Regions from separate parts of the Halomonas sp. N3-2A genome, predicted to be linked through region 1. Evidence: predicted binding sites of a transcription regulator. Region 1 holds the regulator's gene; the other holds the start of a gene.
What was found. Region 1 encodes FliA, which starts transcription of late flagellar genes. Its sites were predicted from a motif close to CTAAAGTTNNNNNNNNNNCNGCCGATA; they were not measured.
Positions count from the first base shown of each region.

Region 2: fliD (flagellar filament capping protein FliD) is a predicted target of FliA. The motif match lies at 1,613-1,639, and genes of this name have one in related genera.

Region 1 covers NZ_CP022286.1:3,702,072-3,706,284, forward strand. The annotation lists gene CEK60_RS17290 (sensor domain-containing diguanylate cyclase) at 1-110, opposite strand, end outside; gene CEK60_RS17295 (OmpA/MotB family protein) at 134-805, opposite strand; gene CEK60_RS17300 (motility protein A) at 810-1,625, opposite strand; gene CEK60_RS17305 (RNA polymerase sigma factor FliA) at 1,665-2,366, opposite strand; gene CEK60_RS17310 (flagellar protein FlhE) at 2,393-2,833, opposite strand; gene CEK60_RS17315 (hypothetical protein) at 2,901-3,479, opposite strand; gene flhF (flagellar biosynthesis protein FlhF) at 3,476-4,213, opposite strand, start outside.
Region 2 covers NZ_CP022286.1:4,635,004-4,639,216, reverse strand. The annotation lists gene fliD (flagellar filament capping protein FliD) at 140-1,531, opposite strand; gene fliD (flagellar filament capping protein FliD) at 1,764-3,110, opposite strand; gene CEK60_RS21400 (hypothetical protein) at 3,492-3,821, shown strand; gene CEK60_RS21395 (YqhA family protein) at 4,159-4,213, opposite strand, start outside.

The DNA of each region.
Region 1 (4,213 bases):
ACTCTCAGCAATTCAACAAAGTTGCTACTAAATGCCTGTATGCGCCGACAGTCAGCATCGAGCACCAGTAATGCACCGAACGACTGTAGTAGCGAGTGATGCTTCGACACAGAGATGGCCTCAAGAAATCTCTTTACCCCTCAGTCTGCTGCCTTAGCAACAGTTCAACGCGCCGGTTGGCGGATCTACCTTCCGGTGTTGCGTTACTTTCCATGGGTTGGGTATCGGCGTAACCGACTGCCCGCATACGTGAAATAGCAACTCCCTGGCGCTCAAGATACTGGACCACCGCAATGGCGCGCCCTACCGAGAGATCCCAATTTGAGGGGAAGCGAGAGGTAGCAATGGGAACATTATCCGTATGCCCTTCTACTGAAATTTGCCCCTCAAAGGATGCTAACACTGCCAGAAGGCTTTCTAACACATCTTGCCCCTGGGGCGTTAGTACGGCATCACCGCTAGGGAAAAGCAAGCTGTCGTCGATGCGCAGCGTAACACCTTCTTCACCTTGAGAGACACTAACCCCGGGGATATTAAGCTCAGTCATTCGCGGCTTGAGCCCGCTTTGCCGAGGATGGATACCGGTTGCTAAGCTGGCCAACGGAAGCGAGGTGATAGCACTTACAGAATGCATTCTATCGCGGTCAAAGGCTTCCCCTCCCCCCGGCGGCGTCAACGCAAGCAGTAAGACAAACAGCGTGATTAACAGCGTTAATACGTCTAAATAGCTCGTTAGCCACCCTTCATCGCCCTCCCCCGGCACAGTGGGCAATTCCAACGCGTGCCGTGAATCACGATCTAGCATGGCGCTACCCTTTTGCCGCAGAACTAACCGTTGGCCGCGGTTTTACAGCGGCATCGCGGATCTCGTCATGATAGTTAGCAACGAAGGAATTGAGCGTTTCTTCAATAAAAGAAGGCAGCCGCCGTTTGGTAATTAACGAAATGCCTTCCAGCACCATGTTCATGGTGATAAGGCGTTCTTCCGTGCGCCGCTCCAGCTTGACGGCAATCGGTTTGAACACCAAGTTGGCGAGCAGAATACCGTAGAACGTTGTCAGCAGAGCCACAGCCATGCGCGGGCCAATAACGTCAAGATCGCCTGCATCCATCACTTCCAGCATATTGACCAAGCCCACCAAAGTACCGATCATGCCAAACGCGGGCGCGTAGGTGGCCATGGTACGAAATATCTGCGCCTCAGCATGCTCCCGTGCTTTTAATCGTGCGATGCGCCAGCGCAGCATATCGAAAATTTCGTCCTCTTTCGTGTTAGCAATCACCAGTTGAATCCCGGTGCGCAAAAAGGGGTTACGAGTGTGCTCTAGCTCCTTCTCAACCGCCCTGACATCGCCTTTAAACCACAAGCGCGCCATGGAAACCAGTTCGTTGATATCATCACGCACATAGGTATTTTCACGCCGAAACACCAATCCCACCAGGCGCACCACGCGTAGCACTTCTTTCAGCGGATAACTAATGAAGGTAGCCGCCAAGGTGCCCGTTACCACAATGGCTAGCCCCGGCAAGTTAATAAAGCTTTCTGGCGACTCTGCAGTAAAAAACAGCACGCTTACCAGCAACAGCATGCTGGCAAAAATACCGATCAGCGTAGATGGGTTCATCAACGGCTCCTCGCCGGTTAGTCGTGATTAATAGTGGCGTTAGGTGGTGTCATATAAGCGAGCGCGAAGCCTGCTAATCGCTTGGCTGTGAAGCTGGGAGACTCGGGATTCGGTCACACCCAGCACCGCCCCGACTTCTTTAAGGTTCAGCTCTTCTTGGTAATACAACGCCATCAGTAGCTTTTCACGCTCAGGTAAGGCGTCAATCGCGTCAATTAACGACTGGCGTTGCTGTTTATCTAACAACTGATCGAAGGGCAGGTTAGTGGCTTCCTCCGTTGCGGACTCGGCCCCTTCGGCCACCAGTTCTTCGAAGGGCAGCAACTGGCCACTGTTCGTATCATTGAGCAATTGCTGATACTCACTAAGCGGCATATCCAGGTCACGCGCGATCTCACCCTCTTCCGGCGGGCGCCCTAACTGCTGTTCAAGGCGACGCACCGCATCATCCACGGCTCTGGCAGAGCGGCGTACACTACGCGGCAACCAGTCACGTGTGCGCAGCTCATCCATCATGGCACCGCGAATACGCTGACTTGCAAACGTGGCGAACGTTGCTCCCTGGGTCGCATCAAAACGCCCTAGCGCTTCTAATAAGCCCACCATGCCAGCTTGAATAAGATCATCCAACTCAATACTTGCGGGTAGTCTTACCTGCAGCGTTAAGGCCTGACGTCTTACCAGTGGCATGTATTGGGTTAACAGCTCGCTCTGTTTAATCCTGCCTTGTGCTGTATACATCCTCGTGCCTCACGGCTGAACTCTGTTCACTGGTAATTCACAATCACTTGCAGTTCCTGCACCCGTACCGGGCGCTGGCCCGGCGTCAACGCAAAACGAAAGTGCAGCGGCCCACTGACCTGTTTTCCGGCTAACGCAGTGGTTGAACCTCGCATAGCAGTTAAAGGAACACACTGCTCAGGGTGGCATAGCCACGCATTAACCGGCGCATTAACCGGCATTTGAAAACGCCAATGAATACGCTCTATCGCAGCATGCTCTACCTGCGCCCCTGCTGGCGGCTGAATGGGCTGGCTGCTGACAGCTCGGTCACTCATCGCGACCAGTACGCTGGGCACCTCACTACTCCAACTGCCCGTCGCGGCATAAGCACTCATGGTGATGACGCTTAGCGCCACCATCAACACCCTTTTGAGCAGCCTGTCAGCTTTGCAGGTATCGACCTTGAAGTCAGCGAGCATCGACATTGTTATTCCTTATCGGGGCGCTTGATAGCCGCTGTTAAAGCACGGCTACATAGCGTCAGGCTAGCTGTCATCGCGCCAGCAGTAAAAGCTCTATATCCAAGTAATAGCTGGCTGCTTCGCGCAGGTTATCGAGTAGACCTCGGCGCGGCAAATCTGGCTCGTGCAGCGCTAACAGCTGCCTAGGGCCACCGTTTTCCTGCATTTGCCGCAACGAGCGGTACATCTGGGCGAAAGCATCGGCATCGCTATTAATCCATAGTGCCCAACGCGGAAAGCGCGCTTTCAGTTGGCTAAGATTAGCGGCATCCGCATTGACGATGTGAATATCCCAATCATCCGGGTCGCCAGCCCAACGTCGCCCCAGCACTGACCATTGGGCTAGGCGCCCTTTTACTCTTGCCACCTGCTGATCGCCACCGTTAGGCATACCGATCACGATAAGCGGCTTCTGCGGCACCGAGGGCGATGCGCTGGTTTGCGCTTGGGCAGCAGTTGGCGGCACCGTTAAAGAATCGGTCATAGCGGTCAGTGGTTCAGCTGCAAGTTCGTCTCCCGTGGGATCACTCTCAACTGACTCTGCTTGGCGCTGCTGGCGCTGTAAATCTGCCCACTTGCGCAGGCCCGCTGCCTGATCCGGGGCGCTCATGCCAGCCCCTCACGGCTAACGCTGCTGAGTTGGCGAATGGCGTCACGGGCCATAAACGCGTGAACAAGCGCATCTAGCATCGCTGTGTCGCGCCGCTTACGCGTGGTGCCCAACAACCTTAACAAATCGGAGCGCAGTGCTATCGCAGCGTCATCATTGGCGATATCTAAGTGTCCCGCTGCAGCAGCGACACCGCTGGCCATCAATAAGCGAACCTCCGAGCTTACTTCGCCATCATCCGCATCTTTCAACTGCTGCCAAGCGCGCTTGGTTAGGCTAGACACCCCTTCGCTTTGCAACTGGATAACTAGAAGCGAACGCACATCCGCACCTAATCGGGCAGGCGTTAACCAGTAGCGACGCGCGATGCGTTTGCCATTTTCTGGATCGCGAACTTCACCAACCCATGCCAACAGCGGAGTACCAGCGGCGTCCTCGACAGCAATATGGGTGTGCCATAGCTGCACCGTTTGACCACGAAAACGTAGATCAGTGTGATGTGTGAGCGGGCTATCTGTGAACAGCTGACGCTGGGCATAACGCTTGCCCTGACAGTATACCCGTTGAGTGGCAGCTACTTGCGTGATCCAGGTCAAGTGTTGGGCTTCTAGCCACGCTAACGTGGCGGGGTCGGGAAACACGGGGAGCAGATGTACGGCGGCCCCCATCGTTTCGCCCTGGTGCAGCAGCCGTGATTGCCAGCCTGCGGGCTGACGGTGCTGTAGGCTGGTTAG
Region 2 (4,213 bases), 930 kb from region 1:
AATGTTTGGTAACTGTAGGGTGAGAGGCTTACTTTTACTAGAGCAACAAATGGGCGGCTTGCGCCGCCCATTGCGGGTGCCTCGCTTCGCTCGTTACACCGCACTACTTATCTGTGGCTACTCAACCGAAGCGTTAAGGTTATTTCTTGCGGCCTAACTGATTATCCAGGGCATCAAACTGCTGGGTGAGGTAGGAACTCATGCTATTCATCTGGGCAATCATCGCATCCAGTTGGCCGAACTGGGTGCGGTAGCGAGAGATGGTGCCTTCAATGGTTTTTTCCATACGCTCGAAACGATCGTCCAAGCTTTTAACACGATTTTCCGCGCCACTAATCGCCAGTTTGACCACCCCGTTATTGCCCAGCATCTGTTCGATAGTGGTGTTTAGCCTACCCGCCATGCCGTCGCCCTCGTTTTCACCGGCAAAAAAGTCATTGAGGGCCTGGGGGTTATTGGCGACCAAGTCATCTAACGTCTCTTCATCGACCTTGAGCTTGCCATCTCGTTGCAGAGTGATGCCTAGCTGGTTAAGGGTCGACAACTCACCGCCTTCTACCCCGCCGGTTAATACACTGCGCAGCCGGGATTCGATGGTACGCACGGTGTTGTCGCCCACTAGCTCGCCAGCGGTTTCGCTATCACCGGTAAAGCGAGTGAGTTTGCCAATGGTGCCTTTTAAGTCATTAAACGCTTTTACAAAGCCATTAATCGCTTCGCGCTGCTTTAGCGTATCGCGCTCAATATTAATGGTGCTGGAAGCTGTTTCGCCGTCCACGATATCAAGCTCAGTAAGATTTAGCGTTACGCCTTGAATCGCGCCTTCAATACTGTTTTCCGCACTACTAATCGCAATGCCATTAACTGTAAGCGCAGCATTTTCCCCTGGGCGCTTTGTTGCCGCACCTTCAGCAAAGGGGCCAGGCACTACGGTGCCACCGGCACCAACAAAACTAAAGTTTTCAATAGAGGCGTCTGCACCGGTCGTTTTAGAACTAAGTTCCAGCCGATAGCCGGTGCCATCGTTGATAATCGTGGCGTTAACACCAGCTTCTTTATCAGCGTTAATGGCATCACGAATATCCGCAAGGCTACTGCCTTCTACGATGTTGATCTCGACGCTCTCGCCATCGCCAAAGGTCAGTTGCAGCGCGGTCGCCCCTTGTAGATCTAGGGCGGCGTCCCGCTCTCCCACGCGGTTTGAGGCCAGCGTGCCAGAGGTGGCCAATTGGCTGACCTCTACCCGGTAGCTGCCCGGCAGCGCATCTGCGGCGGCAGTCGCTTTAATGGCATCGCCACGCACATTGGCGGAAAGGCTTTGGTAGAGCTTGGGGTCGTTGATTTTGGCGACCGCATCTTGAAACGAGTTCAGCGACGTTTGAAGTTGACCGAAAGCAGAAATTTTCGCCTGCTGCTGTTTCTTTTGAAGCGTAATTGGCGCGAGCTTGCCCCGCTCAGCCGCTTGAAGCTGATCAAGCAAACCACTGAGATCAAGGTTAGAACCAACGCCAAGAGAGGTTATCGTCGCCATGCGGGGGTATTCCTCAGTGCAAAAGGCTAAACCATAAGACCCAGGCACGCATGCGCACGCCCGTTTATTTAACAGCACTGCTATCGGCAGAAAAGCGTACAACTTTAGCGCCTTTTCGCGCTTTCGCCGCTTTACATACTTTTTTACTAGAAATGGGAATTTTCTAATGAAAACGCCTGCAGGAAGCAGGCGTTAGCGTAGGCGTTCAACAACCACCCAATTACTTTAGCGACTATTTACGCCCAAGCTGAGCGTCGAGGGCATCAAACTGCTGGGTTAGATAGTCGCTGGTTTGGTCCATCTGGGCAAGCATGCTATCCAACTGGCCGAACTGGGTACGGTAGCGGGAGATGGTCCGCTCAATGGTTTGTTCTGTTCGGGTGTAGCGCTCTACAAGGGATTCCACACGATTTTCCGCCCCGGTAATAGCGCCTTTCACAGCCCCGTTCGTACCTAATAACTGGTCTAGGCCCTGGTTTAGCTGGCCTGCCATACCTGAATCGTCGGCGTCACCAGCGAAGAACACCGACAGCGCATTCTGGTTATTGACAATGGCGTTATCCAGCTCGCTTTCATCAATAGAAAGCGTGCCGTCCCGCTGTAGTGAAATACCAATATCACTAAGCATCGAGAACTCACCTTCGATACCGCCACTTAATATGCTGCGCATGCGTGACTCCACCGTGCGCACCGTACTATCGCCGTTCAGCTCGCCTGCCACGCCGGTTTCCGCATTGTAACTGGTCAGCTCGCCGATGGTGCCCTTAAGCTCGTTATAGGCATCGACAAAGCCCGTAATTGCTTCACGAACAGCGCGTGTATTCTGCTCGACTGCCACGGTGCTATCGCCCTCTTCTTGAAGATTAAGCGTCACGCCTTGAATCGCCCCTTCCACCTGATTGGTAGGGCTGGTAATGGCAATGCCATTCACCGTCAACGCAGCATTAGTGCCTGCTTGAAGGGTGTTATCGGTGTCCGCAGCGAAGGGCTCGGTGCCTGAAAAGCTAAAGCCGCTAATAGAGGCATCCGCACCGGTTTCACTGGAACTAAGCGCCAGCCGGTAGTTGGTGCCGTCGTTCACAATGGTGGCGTTAACGCCTGAATCCTCACTAGCGTTAATCGCATCGCGAATATCTTCCAGGCTGCTATTCGCACCGATGGTGACCTCTTTACTGGCCCCATCACCGAATGTGAAGGTTAACGTTTGCTCAGTGGTCGTTAGCGGCGCGTCCAGTTCGGCAACTCCTTCAGAGGCCAGCGTGCCACGGGTAGCGAGTGTATCAACGGTGACGTTATAACTACCGGGCTGCGCTTCGCCGTCTGCCGTGGCAGTAATGGCATCGCCTCCCACATTCGTGGAAAGGCTTTCGTAAAGCGCACTGTCGTTTAACTCAGCGGAGGCAGTTTGAAATTTGGAGAGCGCACTTTGCAGCTGACCATAAGCAGAAATCTTGGTCTGCTGGGTTTCCAGTTGACGCTCTATAGGCTTCAGTTTCCCTCGCTCAGCATCTTGCAGTTGATCCAGCAAGCCGTTGAGGTCGAGCCCTGAGCCAATACCGAGTGATGAAATGGAAGCCATAAGTTACTGCCCTTTTTTTAAATAACGCCCAACACGCTGGCGCTGCTCATACGTAAGAATGTGATTTATATTTAATACTATCGACCATTAAAGCTTAGACTTGAGCCTATTTGGCTTTTTTTACGTACTAAAAAGTAATGAATTGTAAAGAATGACGCTTACATAAAGCTAAAAAGGCATAACACCATCAATTTTAATTAATACTTTTTGCTTTTCCCCTAGCGGCCCACATGTTGAATTATCTAGATGACAGAAATATGTCAGGAAAAGGTCAGCGGTTGCTTTGACACCAATCCACCATAGACCTTGGTCTAATACCCGCATTGCTTTATAATGCACTGCAACAAGCCCATTTTAGGGCTATTTGCAGGAGAACGACTTATGCCTTCCGAGGTGTCACAACCCGCATCCAGCGTAGCGTCTGCCGCTTATCATGTGCAGCGCAGCCTACGCCACTGCCTTTCTACCGTTGCCGAGCTGCTTTACGATAACGGCCATGTGCTCGAAACCATTACCTTGCCGCAGCGTGGCCTTGCCCGACGCGAGCTGGCTCATTTGAAGGGACATTGCCCTAGTTGGAAAACATGCCAACGGGTGCTTGAAGAGAGCGGTGCCGCTGAATTTAATGATTACGACCGCTTCGTACTGACGTCTATGGGACGAGAGCTAATGTTTGATATGTTTGGCCAGGGAGCTGCCGACTGCGCGTAATCGCGCTTGCTTTGCTCTGCACGTTCTAAATACGACGTTTTAAATACAAAGCGCCCGTCGGCCCTTGAAAAAAGGGCTGCGGGCGCTTTTCTATTGGCGCGGTGTGCTTAACGCAGTCCAAGCAGCGATAGAATAAACAGCACAACAACGATTAGACCAATAATATAGATAATGTTACGCATAACGGCACTCCTTGCTTTTGCGTTTAAAGGCTTGCTTCAAAGAGAGCAACACCTTGAAATAACATCTCTAGCCTAGCAGTGATTGGTTATGTTTGCGTAATTTACCCTTGGTGGGCATTGAATCGCTCTCTTAAGAGAAAGTACGACGATTCGTCTCACTCCCCCTTATGCCCTAGGCTCATCAGATAAAGCGCTGCGGCCAGCGCCAGC